Regions from separate parts of the Bradyrhizobium oligotrophicum S58 genome, predicted to be linked through region 2. Evidence: predicted binding sites of a transcription regulator. Region 2 holds the regulator's gene; the other holds the start of a gene.
What was found. Region 2 encodes HrcA, which represses chaperone genes, less so after heat shock. Its sites were predicted from a motif close to GTTAGCACTCNCNNNNNGNGAGTGCTAAC; they were not measured.
Positions count from the first base shown of each region.

Region 1 (7,735 bases), 3.1 Mb from region 2:
CTGTCGGCTTTACGTCGACAGTTCGACCGTTTTGAAGTCGGCCGGCAGGATCACTTCGAGCAGCTCGACGTCGTTGGAATAGTCGAGGATCATGTGCCGGATCTTCGGCGGCTGGGTCCAGCAGCTGCCTTCTTTCATCAGCGTCTCGCCGACGCCTTCGAGATAGCTCTTCACCCAGCCCTTCAGCACATAGACCATCTGGAAGTCGACGGCATGGGTGTGCAGCTTCGACACCTCGTGCGGATTGCACGGCGGCAGCATGCGGATGACGTGCGCCCGCGCCAGGCCGTGGGTTGCGTGGGCAATGCCGAGGTCGCGGTAGACAGCGTAGGTGCGCAGGCCGTCGGCCTTGAAGTCCTCCTCGCGGTGATGGCTGATCGCGACCTTCTGCTTCGGCCGCCGCGGCGCCGGCGCCAGCCGTCCCTGGCTGACGAGCGCATTGCGCGCGGACGGCGCGGCGGCCGCGCCCGGCTTGGCCGGCACTTTCGCGAGCGTCCTGGTGTTGGTCTTCGTGACGGCCTTCGCCGTCGCCTTGCTGCTCTTGCCAGTCCTCAGCGATGCGGCCTTGGCGGCGGCACGCGATGCGGGCTTGGTGGTGCGGCTCTTCGTGGCCATGGTGCTCTCCCCTGCGAGTCCTCGATGCAAGGTTAGCACACATTGGAGAAGCTCAGCAGAGCCACGACGAGAGGTCGTCATTCCGGGGCGTGCGAAGCACGAGCCCGGAATCCATTGCTCCGCACGTTCTGCCGCCCGATGGATTCCGGGCTCGCGCTTCGCGCGCCCCGGAATGACAGCGTTGGTAGAGCGACCAACGCGCCGTCAACTCAATGCAGCACGAACACGCCGTCGACGGCGCGCAGCTCGGCCGGCTTGATCAGCTTGGAATGCGCCACCGTGACCGAGTACAAGGGGCCCTCGATCTTCTCCTCCCAGAACGCCAGGAAATCCTTCAGAGCCGGGAATTTCGGGAACAGGTCGTAGTTCTGCCAGACGTAGGTCTGCAGCAGCGAGCGGTGATCCGGCATCCGATACAGGATCTGCGCGGTCGTCAGCCCGTAACCCAAGACCTGTTTCCGAAAGTCCTCGGAAACTTCACCCTTCGACGCCATGCCAACCTCCGTTTCTGGAGCGCATGTCCGGTGTGGCGACCGGGATTGGAGCCAGCCGGCGAAGATGCGCTCACTCGTCAAGAAATGTGACGCATGTCATCAATCCATCACAAGCCTAAATGTTTAACGGGCTGTTGAAATATGCTGCATTAGCAGCGACTTAGCCCGGGTGCTAATACGGGGTTTCACGATCCGTTCCGCCGCCATTAACGATATCGGAGCGCTTTGGCAGAGCCCGCGTTCGACTGCCAATTTTTCTGCTACAAGCCCTTGCTCGGCATAGAACTCTCGCTTATCTCCAGCCTGCGTGCTGGCACTCGCCGGCGCCGACTGCCAAAATCCCAGAAACTGAAATCGCCTCAATAAATTAGGAGGACCGTATGGCTTTCCGTCCGCTTCACGACCGCGTCGTGGTCAAGCGCATCGACGCCGAAGAGAAGACCGCTGGCGGCATCATCATTCCCGACTCGGCCAAGGAAAAGCCCTCGCAGGGCGAAGTGATCGCGGTGGGCCCGGGCGCCCGCGACGAGAGCGGCAAGCTGGTCCCGCTCGACGTCCAGGTCGGCGATCGCGTGCTGTTCGGCAAGTGGTCGGGCACCGAGGTCAAGATCGACGGCCAGGAGCTGCTCATCATGAAGGAAAGCGACATCATGGGCGTGATCACCGACACCGCGGCAAAGAAGAAGGCCGCCTAAGCCAAACCCGCTCAACGCTCACCCCTGAGGAGCGCCTGCGGGCGCCCTTTCCGAGGGTGAGACGAATAGTTCAACTCAGGGAAACCCAATATGTCAGCGAAAGACGTGAAGTTCGGCGTCGAAGCCCGCGACCGCATGCTGCGCGGTGTGGACATCCTCGCCAATGCCGTGAAGGTCACGCTCGGTCCGAAGGGCCGCAACGTCGTCCTCGACAAGTCGTTCGGCGCTCCCCGCATCACCAAGGACGGCGTCACCGTCGCCAAGGAGATCGAGCTCGACGACAAGTTCGAGAACATGGGCGCGCAGATGGTGCGCGAGGTCGCCTCGAAGTCCGCTGACGCGGCCGGCGACGGCACCACCACCGCGACCGTGCTGGCCCAGGCCATCGTCCGCGAGGGCGCCAAGGCCGTTGCCGCCGGCATGAACCCGATGGATCTGAAGCGCGGCATCGACCTCGCGGTCGAGGCGGTCGTGGCCGACCTCGTCAAGAACTCCAAGAAGGTCACGTCGAACGACGAGATCGCCCAGGTCGGCACCATCTCGGCGAACGGCGATGCCGAGATCGGCAAGTTCCTCGCCGACGCGATGAAGAAGGTCGGCAACGAGGGTGTCATCACCGTCGAGGAAGCCAAGTCGCTCGAGACCGAGCTCGACGTCGTCGAGGGCATGCAGTTCGACCGCGGCTACATCTCGCCCTACTTCGTCACCAACGCCGACAAGATGCGCGTCGAGATGGATGACGCCTACATCCTGATCAACGAGAAGAAGCTGTCGTCGCTGAACGAGTTGCTGCCGCTGCTCGAGGCCGTGGTGCAGACCGGCAAGCCGCTGGTCATCGTCGCCGAGGACGTCGAGGGCGAGGCTCTGGCCACCCTGGTCGTCAACCGCCTGCGTGGCGGCCTGAAGGTCGCCGCCGTCAAGGCGCCGGGCTTCGGCGATCGCCGCAAGGCCATGCTGCAGGACATCGCGATCCTGACCGGCGGCCAGGCGATCTCGGAAGACCTCGGCATCAAGCTCGAGAACGTCAACCTCTCCATGCTCGGCCGCGCCAAGAAGGTGATGATCGACAAGGAGAACACCACCATCGTCAACGGCGCCGGCAAGAAGGCCGACATCGAGGCGCGAGTTCAGCAGATCAAGGCGCAGATCGAGGAGACCACCTCGGACTACGACCGTGAGAAGCTGCAGGAGCGTCTGGCCAAGCTCGCGGGCGGCGTCGCGGTGATCCGCGTCGGCGGCGCGACCGAGGTCGAGGTCAAGGAGCGCAAGGATCGCGTGGATGACGCGATGCATGCGACCCGCGCGGCTGTCGAGGAAGGCATCCTGCCGGGCGGCGGCGTCGCCCTGCTCCGTGCCTCCGAGCAGCTCAAGGGCCTGCGCACCAAGAACGACGACCAGAAGACCGGCATCGAGATCGTCCGCAAGGCGCTCTCCGCCCCGGCCCGCCAGATCGCGATCAACGCGGGCGAGGACGGCTCGGTCATCGTCGGCAAGATCCTGGAGAAGGACCAGTACGCCTATGGCTTCGACAGCCAGACCGGCGAGTACGTCAACCTGGTCTCCAAGGGCATCATCGACCCGACCAAGGTGGTTCGCGCCGCGATCCAGAACGCCGCCTCCGTGGCTGCGCTGCTGATCACGACCGAGGCCATGGTCGCCGAGCTGCCGAAGAAGAACGCCGGCGGCCCCGCGATGCCTCCGGGCGGCGGCATGGGCGGCATGGACTTCTAAGTCCAGCCTTCCTCGCGAAGACACACGAAGGGCGCGGCGCAAGCCGCGCCCTTTTTGTTTGTGACGTAGCCCGGATGAGCGAAGCGACATCCGGGGCCTCACGAGCCGTGCTGGTGAACCCGCATGTCGCTTCGCTCATGCGGGCTACGACATCTGCGACCGCCGCTACCTCACCATCGTCCCGATCCGCTCGAAGCGGATCCGACCCGGCTTGCCTTTCTCGGCGGCCGCTGTCGAGAAGAAGATCATGGCGGCGCGACCTATGACGTTCTCGATCGGCACATAGCCGATCGCGCTAAGCACGCGGCTGTCGGTGGAGTTGTCGCGGTTGTCGCCCATCATGAACAGGTGGCCGGCGGGCACGACATAGACGCTGGTGTTGTCGAAGAAGCCGTTGTCCACGCAATCGAGCGTCTCGTAGCTCACGCCGTTCGGCAGGGTCTCGCGCCAGCGCTTGACGCGCTCGCTCGCATCGCCGCCGCAGGCTGGCTCTCCGGTCAGATCCTCGACCCGCTCGCGCGCGACGGCTGTGTCGTTGATGTAGAGCACTCCGTCCTTCATCTGGACACGATCGCCGGGCAGTCCGACGATGCGCTTGATGTAGACGGTCGCATTGTCCTTCGGCAGGAAGAATGCGACCACGTCGCCGCGCGCCGGCGTCGCGCCCCAGATCCGCGCCGAGGGCGGCAAGGAGGATGGCCAGGGCAGCGGCCACGTGAAGCGGCTGTAGCCATAGGGATATTTCGACACGAAGAAGACATCGCCGACAAGAAGAGTTGGAATGTTCGAGGATGATGGAATGTTGAACGGCTGAAACAGAAAGGTGCGGATCAGCACCGGCGAGGCCAGCAGCAGGCACAGCAGCACAAAACCTGCGACGAAGATGGCCGCGATCGCCCACCACGGCTCCTGCCGTCGCCTGACCTCTCCGGCGTCCACGCTCGTCATGACGTTCCCCAGCCTACCGCGTACGAGGATGATCGATCGCGACACTGCGCGCAATCGCAAATTGCGCGCAGTGCGGCAACCTTCATCTCGCGCGTCGGTACATCACGTCCGTTCGCAGCACGTATTTGCGGCCCCGGATCACGGGATCGCCCCGATGCATGATTGGATGATGAAACAGCAGTGCCATGCCCTTCTCCGGAATGATGCGCAGCGGACCATCCGGCATCAGGCCGGTGTCGTCGCAGAACGACGTCGCCCCACCTTCGAAATCATCGTTGAGATAGATCAGGAAGGTGAAATAGCTGCGCTCGCCATTGTCGCGTGCGAAATGGCTGTCGCGATGCCAGTCGAACTTCTGGCCGACATCGTAGCGATACAGCCGCAGTCGCTCGTTCAGCCCGACCGGTTGCCAGCGATGCTGGAACGACGGTGCGAGGTGACGGCTCAGCCGCGAATAGAGCGCCTGCGCGCGATCGCGATCATCGACCATAACCCGCTCATTGTTGCGCACGTCCTTTGCCATGATCATGCCCATCGAGGTCGAGATCGGCGCGTCGTTGAAGCCGATCGCCTCACCCCAGCTCACATAATCATCGCACTCCGCGGCGGAGAGGAAATTCGCGATCGTCTCGATATTGTCCGCACGCCAAGTCAGCTCGGTCATGATCATATCTCCTGCAACAATCGCAATCGCGTAGCCCGGATGAGCTCCCGTCTGCGCCCGTCAGGGTGCAGGCGGGAGCGACATCCGGGCCCTCACGCGCTCTAGCCGTGAATCCGCATGTCGCTTCGCTCATGCGGGCTACGAGGCTCCGCTCAATCCTTGAACGGATCGAACTCGCCGTCGCCGGCCATCACCACGGCGAACGGCCGCAGCGTATGCACCACCTTCACCGAGCCGGCGTGCTCGGCGAGCACCTCGGGCAGACGGCGATAGGCCATCGGGCTCTCGTCGAGATCGGCCCCGATCAGGGTGACGCCGCGGCCCTGCAGCCATTCGTCCATCTCGGCGCGCGTGAAACGCCGCTTGGCCTCCTTGCGGCCGAACAAGCGGCCGGCACCGTGCACCGTCGAGTACAGCGAGGCCTTGGCCTCCTCCGACTCGACGCCCTCGATGATGACGGCGTCGTCGCCCATCGAGCCGCCGACAAAGCCGCGCTGGCCGGGAAAGGCCGGCGTCGCGCCCTTGCGCACCACCCACAGATCACGCCCGCCATGGGTCTCACGCCAGGCATAGTTGTGGTGGTTGTGCACGCTGTCGGTGACCACGCCGCCGATGATCTGGCGCACGCGCTCGGTCACCCACTCGCGTCCCGCATAGGCGTAGCGCCCGGCGAGCTGCATCGCGGCGACGTAGCGCTGCCCGACCTCCGAGTCCTCGTCGACCACGGCGGGCGGCACGTTCATGCCGTCCTTGCCGCCGGCGGCCTTGAGGTAGCGCGTGGCCGAGGTGTGGCCGAGACCACGGCTGCCGAAATGCACGCCGATCCAGACGAAGCCGTCTCCGTCGCGCATCAGATCGACATAGTGGTTGCCCGATCCGACCGTGCCGAGCTGTCCGACCGCTTTCTGCCGGTACTCGCCCATATCCGACTCGCGCCAGGCATCGGCATCGTCGAACAGCTCGTGATCGACCCGCTCGGCGTTCTTGCGTCCGATGCCGAACGAGATCACCTTGGCGACATCCTTGATGATCGCGCCGACGTCGGACTCGATCGCGCTGAACTGCGTGTCGAGCCGCACCGCCATGTTGCCGCAACCGATGTCGAAGCCGACACCGGAGATGCTGATCTGCTTCTCATAGGCGATCACGCCGCCGACCGGCTGCGCATAGCCGAGATGACCGTCGGCGCAGATCACCCCGGCCACGGCGTTGCCGACCGCCATGCAGTTCTTCATCTGCGCGATGGTTGCGTCCTCATGGCGACCAAACACCTTCAGCGGGCTGTTCTGGTACTGCGCCGCCTGCGGCCTGCCCGCGACCGTCTCAGCCAGCGCCCCGGCCTCGCGCGCCAGCTGCTCCTTGCGCGCGGCATCGCGGAACGTGCACCACAGCGGCATCGAGCGCTGCCCGGGCCGCTCGACCCGTGCATCCGGATCGAGGCCGGCTTCGACCGCCAGCTGTCGGGCGCGCTCCTGGTAGGGATCGGCTCGCATTTGATGCTCCTCTCTTGCTCATGCACCACACGACCGCGCCAATGCGCCGCCATGATCGGAGTCACCCGGCCTGAGGCCCGGCGACCATTTGTGCAGAGAGATGACTTTGAGGATGCAGTCCCGGTAAGGGAGGTCGTCCGGCGGATCGTCTCTCTGGCCTCGAAGGCAGAGGGACGGCCCGCTGCCTCAACTATGCGTCTGGTCGAATGCTGTGTAGCAGCGCGGTGCTTGCGGAGACGGCCGGCACGCGCACGAGCCAATCACGGCGGCCGCAATGCGGCAGCGCGATGGCCTCGATCAGGCGTGATATCGAATTCGGCATGGATCTCTCGCTGGCGGATATCCGCACAATACGTTGGCGCGTGCTCTTACAGCAAATTCGAAATTTGTAAAGTCGACGATCGAAATCGCGATCGCTTCTTCGCGATGTGCCGTGGACCGAGCACATCATGGCCGATCGTGGCTATGGATTCCGGGCTCATCCGCTACGCGGCTGCCCCGGAATGACGCGTGGAGAGAGCCAGTACACTCTCCACGCGTCATTCCGGGGCGCCCGAAGGGCGAGCCCGGAATCCATACTCATTATAGAAGTTTGAGGCAGGCCTTCAGCCGCAGATGCCTAGGTACAGATCATCCCAATTCGGGTTCTGCTCCTCGATCAGCCTGATCTTCCAGCCGCGCCGCCACTTCTTCAGCTCCTTCTCGCGGGAGATGGCGGCGATGGCGTCGTCGTAGATCTCGAACCAGACGAGCTTGCCGATGTCATAGCGCGAGGTGAAGCTTGGTACAGACTTCGTCCTATGCTCGTACACGCGACGCACGAGATCGTTCGTCACGCCCAGATAGAGAGTGCCGTGCTTCTTGCTCGCAAGCAGATAGACGTAATGCGCCATCGGACAGTCGTGGTTATGGATTCCGGGCTCATCCGCTGCGCGGCTGCCCCGGAATGACGCGTGGAGAAAGCCAGTAAACTCTCCAGGCGTCATTCCGGGGCGCACGAAAGCGCGAGCCCGGAATCCATACTCACCAAACTCAGTTGGTATTTCAACTCTCTCCCACACACCCTTAGACGGTCGAAAGGCCGCCCGTGGGCGG
Region 1 is NC_020453.1:5,349,965-5,357,699, forward strand. It holds gene S58_RS23105 (cupin domain-containing protein) at 10-615, opposite strand; gene S58_RS23110 (usg protein) at 825-1,109, opposite strand; gene groES (co-chaperone GroES) at 1,490-1,804, shown strand; gene groL (chaperonin GroEL) at 1,895-3,535, shown strand; gene lepB (signal peptidase I) at 3,701-4,483, opposite strand; gene S58_RS23130 (2OG-Fe(II) oxygenase) at 4,566-5,147, opposite strand; gene S58_RS23135 (RtcB family protein) at 5,300-6,640, opposite strand; gene S58_RS23140 (GIY-YIG nuclease family protein) at 7,246-7,533, opposite strand.
Region 1: the regulator HrcA is predicted to act here: its motif matches at 1,419-1,447, upstream of groES (co-chaperone GroES).

Region 2 (7,735 bases):
GCCAGCTCACGTCGCTGTTCGCGGCAACCAGCTGCCGCATCAAGATACCGACGGCGAAGACAGTGACGAGGACCAGCCAGCCCGTCAGGCCCGACCATCGTTCTGCAGTCTTGACCGGCTGCAGAACGAAGCCGCCATCCGCCTGGACATCGATGGTCATGGTGCCGGTTGCTGTTCCCCGTTGATTTACGGACCATACCGAGGCACCTTTAATCGATTGTTTATTTCTGCCGCGACAATTTTTGGTTTATCGTCGGGCGGTCATGGCCGGCCTCATCGAGGCCTGGTGCGTCATGTGCCCGCCGACGGATTGGCGCGTCGTGTCTCGGACCACAGGGATGAGGATGAACCGACGACAGATCCTCCGGGCGCTCGGCAGCTCGGCGTTTGCAGCAGCAATGGCCAACCGCGCCGATGCGGCGGCCGCGTCGATCAAGCCGGACGACGCATCGGCGCTGCTCGTGATCGACGTCCAGAACTGCTTCCTGCCCGGCGGCAGCCTCGCCGTGAAGGACGGCGAGCAGGTCGTGCCGGTCATCAACAGGATCGCGAAGGCGTTCAGCAACGTGGTCCTGACGCAGGACTGGCACACACCGGGACATGTCTCGTTTGCCTCCAGCCATTCTGGCAAGAAGCCGTTCGAGCTGATCGATCTCGCTTATGGCAAGCAGGTGCTGTGGCCGGATCATTGCGTGCAGGGCACCGACGGCGCGGCGCTGTCGAAGGATCTCGCAATCCCGCAGGCCGAGCTCATTCTGCGCAAGGGCTTCCACAACGACGTCGACAGCTACTCGGCCTTCACCGAAGCCGACGGCAAGACCAGCACGGGCCTCGCCGCCTATCTGAAGGCGCGCGGCATTGCCCGCGTATTCGTGGCGGGATTGGCGACCGATTTCTGCGTGGCCTGGACCGCGCTCGACGCGCGCAAGGCGGGTCTCGACACCTATGTGATCGAAGACGCCTGCCGCGGCATCGACACCCAGGGCTCGCTCGCGAAAGCCTGGACCGACATGGCCGCCGCCGGCGTCAAGCGGATCGGCTCCGAAGACATCGCGGTATAGCCTCGCGCGACACGTCTTGGCCCAAACAAAAAGCCACGGGCGCAACGCCCGTGGCTTTTTCGATTTCCGGGATCGGCCAGCGTCCGTCAGGCGGCGCTGTTGGACTGGTCGTTGGCGGGCGCAGGCTTCGCGCCCCCCTTGGACACGCCGACCAGCGCGGGGCGCAGAATACGTTCGCCGATCATGAAGCCGGCCTGCACGACCTGCACCACGGTGCCGGAGGGAACGGAGGGATCCGGGACCTCGTACATCGCCTGCTGGAAGTTGGGGTCGAACTTCTGCCCCGTGGGGTCGAACTTCTTGACGCCGTTCTTCTCCAGCGTGTTGAGCAGGGAGCGTTCGGTCAGCTCGACGCCCTCGATCAACGACTTGAGGCCGGCATCGGCATTGGCACGGGTTTCCTCCGGCACTGCGTCGAGCGCGCGCTGCAGATTGTCGGCAATGTCGAGCACATCGCGCGCAAAGCCGGTGATGCCGTACAGGCGCGCATCCGCGACTTCACGGGCGGTCCGCTTGCGCAGATTCTCCATCTCGGCCAGCGTGCGCAGCATCTTGTCACGCGCGTCGGCCGCTTCCTTGGCGAAGGCCTCGGCAGAGCCGGTCTCGGGATCGTCGGGCATGATGTACGGCTTGGAGACGACGGGTTCGCTGGCCTGCGCCGGGTTTTCCGGATCATTCTTGTGCAGGTCGGGATCGGTCATGGACAGACTTCTCGCAAATTCGGCTGAACGGGTTCTTGGGATGTCGGGCGGGATATCGTGCTTTAGGCAGCGAAAATCAAGCGCGACCTAACGAACGCGCCGGTGGCGCTGTCGGCGGGTTAACCATCTCATTCGTCAGCCACCCAGCAGTCGGCTGACGAGACGCGCGGCATAGTCGACGGTCGGAATCACCCTTGCATAGTTCAATCGGGTGGGACCGATGACGCCGAGCACGCCGACGATGCGCCCGGTGGCATCAGTGTAAGGCGAGACGATCGTCGACGATCCCGACAATGAGAACAGCTTGTTCTCGGAGCCGATGAAGATGCGGACCCCTTCCGCGCTCTCTGCGCGTCCCAGGAGATCGACGACGCCGCGCTTGGTCTCGAGATCATCGAACAGGCGCCTGACCCGTTCGAGATCTTCGAGCGCGTGCAGATCCTCCAGGAGGTTGGCGTGGCCACGCACGATCAGCTGGCGATCGTCGCTGTCGCCGCCGGACCAGCTCGCGACGCCGGCGGCGATCACCTTCTGCGTCAGCTGATCGAGCTCGGCACGATCATGCGTCAGCGCCGTCTCGAGCTCGAGCCGCGCTTCCGCCAGCGTCCGCCCCCTGATCCTGGCATTGAGGAAATTCGACGCCTCGGTCAGCGCCGAGGACGGCACGCCCGGCGGCAGCGCCAGCACCCGGTTTTCGACCTGTCCGTCCTCGCCGACCAGCACGACGAGCGCGCGCTCGGGTTCCAGCCGGACGAATTCGATGTGCTTCAGCCTTGTGTTGGATTTTGCGGTCAGAACGACGGCAGCGGCGCGGGTCAGACCGGACAGCCGCGTCAGCGCCTCGTCGAGTGCAGCCTCGACCGACTGCGCCCGGCCGACGGACGCAAGCTGGCTCTGGATCGATTGCCGCTCGGCTTCGGTCATGTCCCCGACCTGCATCAGGGCATCGACGAAGAAGCGCAAGCCCGCCTCGGTGGGCAGGCGGCCGGCCGAGGTATGTGGCGCAAAAATCAGGCCGAGCTGCTCGAGATCGGCCATCACGTTGCGCACCGAGGCTGGCGACAATGGAACCGCGATCAGGCGCGAGATGTTGCGCGAGCCGACCGGCTCGCCGGTCGCGAGATAGCTTTCGACGATCTGCCGAAAGATCTCGCGCGACCGCTCGTTGAGCTGCGCAAGCCCTGCAGGCGGTGTCATCAGGTTGATCGGATCGTGGTGGGCCACCAGAGACTCTCCTCCCCACTTGCCTATAATGTGTCCATGCGGCGGCTCGGTGGCAAGCGGGTCATGAGGAGGGGGCTCCCGGCGCGACGACGGTCCCCTGATAAACCCTTGCCGCTGCCGGTCCCGGCTCCTACAAGGCCGTCCAAACACCCTCTTTTGCCTCTTTCACGGAGAGAATCATGCGGCCGAGCCGCCGTGCACCGGATGAACTGCGGGCCGTGAGCCTGGAACGCGGCGTCGTTAAATACGCCGAGGGCTCCTGCCTGGTGAAGTTCGGCGACACCCATGTGCTGGTCACCGCCACCCTGGAAGACCGGCTGCCGCCCTGGCTCAAGGGCCAGGGGCGCGGCTGGATCACGGCCGAATACGGCATGCTGCCGCGCGCCACGCTGGAGCGGACCCGTCGCGAGGCCTCCGCCGGCAAGCAGACCGGCCGCACGGTCGAAATCCAGCGCCTGATCGGGCGCTCGCTGCGCACCGCCATCGACCTGGAAGCGCTCGGTGAGCGCCAGATCACGGTCGATTGCGACGTGCTGCAGGCCGATGGCGGCACCCGGACGGCATCGATCACCGGCGCCTGGGTGGCGCTGGCCGACTGCATCAAGTGGATGAAGTCGCGCAACATGATCAAGACCGAGGTGCTGCGCGCCAACGTCGCCGCGATCTCCTGCGGCATCTACAATGGCACGCCGGTGCTCGATCTGGATTACGCTGAGGATTCCGAGGCTGAGACCGACGCCAATTTCGTCATGACCGGCGACGGCCGCATCATCGAGGTCCAGGGCACGGCAGAAAAGACGCCGTTCACCGAGGCCGAATTCCTGGCGCTGATGGCGCTCGCGCGCAAAGGCGTCGCCCGGCTGGTCGATCTGCAGAAGCTGGCGGTCGCGTGAGCAGTCCGCACCGCAAGCTCTCGGGGCGCATCGTCATCGCAACCCACAATCCCGGCAAGCTGGCCGAGATGCGTGAGCTGCTGGCGCCCTACGGCATCGAGGCCGTTTCGGCCGGCGAGCTCGGGCTGGGCGAGCCCGACGAGACCGGTGACACGTTCGAGTCCAATGCGCGGATCAAGGCGGTGGCCGCGGCGGAGGCGGCGCAGCTGCCGGCCTTCGCCGACGATTCAGGCATCGTCGTCGACGCGCTCGACGGCGCACCCGGCATCTACTCCGCACGCTGGGCAGGGCCGGACAAGGATTTCACCGCGGCAATGACGCGGATCGAGCGCCTGCTGCAGGAGCGCGGCGCGACGGATGCCGGCAAGCGCGGTGCACATTTCGTCTCGGCGCTGTGCGTGGCCTGGCCGGACGGCCATATCGAACAGGTCGAAGCGCGCGTCGACGGCACCTTGGTGTGGCCGCCGCGCGGCACGGCCGGCTTCGGCTACGACCCGATGTTCCTGCCGGACAATCACGATCGCACTTTCGGCGAGATGACGAGCATCGAGAAGCACGGCCTGCCGCCGCTCGGCCTCGGCCTGTCGCATCGGGCGCGCGCCTTCGTGAAGCTCGCGGAGATCTGCCTTGACCAGCGCTGACAGCGAAGCGTTCGGCGTCTATGTGCACTGGCCGTTCTGCCTGTCGAAATGTCCCTATTGCGACTTCAACAGCCACGTCCGGCACGCCGCCATCGACCAGGACCGCTTCGCCCGCGCCTTCGCCCAGGAGATCGCGACCACCGCCGCCCGCACCGGGCCGCGCACCGTCACCTCGATCTTCCTCGGCGGCGGCACGCCGTCGCTGATGCAGCCGCAGACCGTCGGCGCCATTCTCGATGCGATCGGCAAACATTGGCGCGTCGCTGGCGATGTCGAGGTGTCGCTGGAGGCCAATCCGACCAGCGTCGAGGCAACGCGCTTTGCCGGCTATCGCGCGGCCGGCGTCAACCGGGTCTCGCTCGGCGTCCAGGCGATGGACGATGCGTCGCTCAAGATGCTGGGACGACTGCACACCGCCGAGGAGGCGATGAACGCCGTCGCCATCGCCCGCGGCGCCTTCGATCGCTATTCCTTCGACCTGATCTATGCACGCCCCGACCAGACCCCCGCGATGTGGACCGAGGAGCTGACGCGCGCAATCGGCGAGGCGGCCGAGCATCTGTCGCTCTATCAGCTCACCATCGAAGAGGGCACGCCGTTCTTCGGCCTGCACGCTGCCGGCAAATTGAAGACGCCGGACGAAGGTCTGGCGCGCACGCTGTACGACGTCACGCAGGACGTTTGCGGCCGTCATGGCCTGCCGGCCTATGAGATCTCCAATCACGCCCGCCCCGGCGCGGAGTGCCGGCACAATCTCGTCTACTGGCGCGGCCAGGAATATGCCGGCATCGGTCCCGGCGCCCATGGCCGGCTCGACATCGACGGCATCCGGCACGCCACCGCGACCGACAAGCGGCCGGAGGCCTGGCTGATGCGGGTCGAGTCCAACGGGCATGGCGTCATGACCGACGATCAGCTCAACCGCGAGGAGCGCGCCGACGAATTCCTGCTGATGGGGCTGCGCCTCGCCGAAGGCATCGATCCCCGGCGCTATGCCGCGATCTCGGGACGATCGCTCGATCCGCGCCGCATCGCGCTGTTGCGCGAAGAAGGCGCCATCATCGTCGATCCGAACGGCCGGCTGCGCGTGACGCAGGACGGCTTTCCCGTGCTCGACGCCGTCGTCGCCGATCTCGCCGCCTGAGGCGGGCGATCGACCTCAGGTCGCGCTGAAGCTCTTGGGCGCGCCGGCCACCGCCTGACCGCCCCCCGAGCCGACACGCATGACCGCCAGCCCGCGCTCATTGGTGCCGTCGCTGCGGAAACGAAACAGCCCGTCGATGCCGGCAAAGCCCGACGCATTGGTCAGGACGTCCGGCGCGAAGCGCTGATTGCCTTGGGTGCGCGCCAGCGCCGCGACCAGCGCCACGGCGTCATAGGCCAGCGTCGCCGTGCGCACGGGATCGCCGCCGAAGCGCGTGCGGTAACGGCCGGCGAAGGCGCGGAAGCCTGCGGGATCCGGCGCGGCGTAGAGGCCGCCCTGCAGGCTGGCGCTGTTGTAGACGCGCGGATTGTCCCACAGCCCGGTGCCCAGCAATTGGATGTTGCGCAAATTCGCGCCGGCGGTCGTGAGTGCATCCGCCGTCGCGACGACCGCTTCGCCGTCATCGGCCAGCAGCAGCGCGTCGGCACCGCCGAGCGCTTGCGCCACGTTGCGTGCCGCCATGGTGCGATCGCCGGAATATTTCTCGAACGCCACGATGCGTCCGCCGCGGCGGCTGACCGCCGTCTTGAACGCGCCCTCGACGACGGTGCCGTAGGCGTTGTCGGGCAGCAGCGCCGCGAACGAGCGTTTGCCGACGCCGGCCGAGTAGTCGACGATCCGGCTGGCATCGGACTCCGGCAGGAAGCTGAGGAGATAGACGCCGCGGCCGGCCACGCTCGAATCGGTCGAGAACGCGATCACCGAGATGTTGCGCGTGCGCGCCACCTGGGCGGTCGCCGGCACGGAGCCCGCGAACAGCGGCCCGAGCAGGATCTCCGCGCCTTCATCGCAGGCCTGTTGTGCGCCTTGCTGCGCCCCTTGCGGGCTGCCCGCATCGTCCTTGATCAGGAGCTGGATGTTGGGGTTCTGAAACTCGGCGAGCGCCATCTCGGCCGCGTTCTTCATCGACTGCGCGGCCACGCCGGCATTGCCGGACGCCGACAGCGGCAGAATCAGCCCGACCTTGACCTGGCCATTGCCGGCGACCGCCGGCTGCTGCGGCGGCCCCGCTGGGGCGACCGACTGCTCGAACGGATTTTGCACGCCGGAGCATGCCGACAGCAGCGGCGCGCCGATGATCAGGCCAAGCGCCGTTCGCCGGGCAACCGCATGGGCTCCCGGACCGTGAGACTTGGGATGACGCGGGCCCACCATGGCATCTCTTCGTTCGGCCGAGTCCGGCCAGAAGTTCCCCAATCGCACGCCCTCAGGGCCGTGCTGATTCACTCATATTGTCGACGAATAGTTAAGCAAAACAAAAGGCTGTCAGCGCCACACGGCCGATCAATTCGACGTTTTGCACGGCATATCCCCCGCTTGCACGGCCCCCCGATTCCTCTGCGGTTTCGCAACTGAAGCTCCGATGAACGGCTCTCGCGCGGACTGATCGGAACTTCAATACGGCGCATAGCCGTTCCCCTGTGGCATTCCCGCGTCAGGCCCTTTAAATTACCTCGATGGGCGCGAAGGCAATCCTGAACACGTCGCCGCACGACGGCAAATCTTCCACCACATGGACCTATCTTGTGGCGGGGCACTGCGTGGCGGCGCCCAAGGCGCAGCCGGGCCTGCATCTCGTTGCAACACCAATCGGCAATCTCGGCGACATTACGTTGCGCGCGTTGGAAACCCTGGCCGGCGCCGACCTCATCCTTTGTGAGGACACGCGAATCACGCGGCGGCTGACCGAGCGATACGGCCTCGCCGCAGAGCTCGCGGCCTATCATGAACATAATGCCGAAGCCGTCAGGCCAAAGATATTGCGACGTTTGGCTGAGGGTGCGGCGATTGCGCTCGTGTCGGACGCCGGCACGCCGCTGATCTCCGATCCCGGCTACAAGCTCGTGCGCGAGGCCTGTGACGCCGGCCATGCGGTCACCGCACTGCCCGGGCCCTCGGCGGTGTTGGCGGCGCTCAGCGTGGCGGCGCTGCCGACCGACCGCTTCTTCTTCGAGGGGTTCCTGCCGGCCAGGCAACAGGCGCGGCGCACGCGGCTGTCGGAGCTCGCGCG
Region 2 is NC_020453.1:193,015-200,749, forward strand. It holds gene S58_RS00910 (hypothetical protein) at 1-160, opposite strand, end outside; gene pncA (bifunctional nicotinamidase/pyrazinamidase) at 339-1,061, shown strand; gene grpE (nucleotide exchange factor GrpE) at 1,148-1,762, opposite strand; gene hrcA (heat-inducible transcriptional repressor HrcA) at 1,898-2,986, opposite strand; gene rph (ribonuclease PH) at 3,166-3,879, shown strand; gene rdgB (RdgB/HAM1 family non-canonical purine NTP pyrophosphatase) at 3,876-4,520, shown strand; gene hemW (radical SAM family heme chaperone HemW) at 4,507-5,664, shown strand; gene S58_RS00945 (penicillin-binding protein activator) at 5,680-6,879, opposite strand; gene rsmI (16S rRNA (cytidine(1402)-2'-O)-methyltransferase) at 7,182-7,735, shown strand, end outside.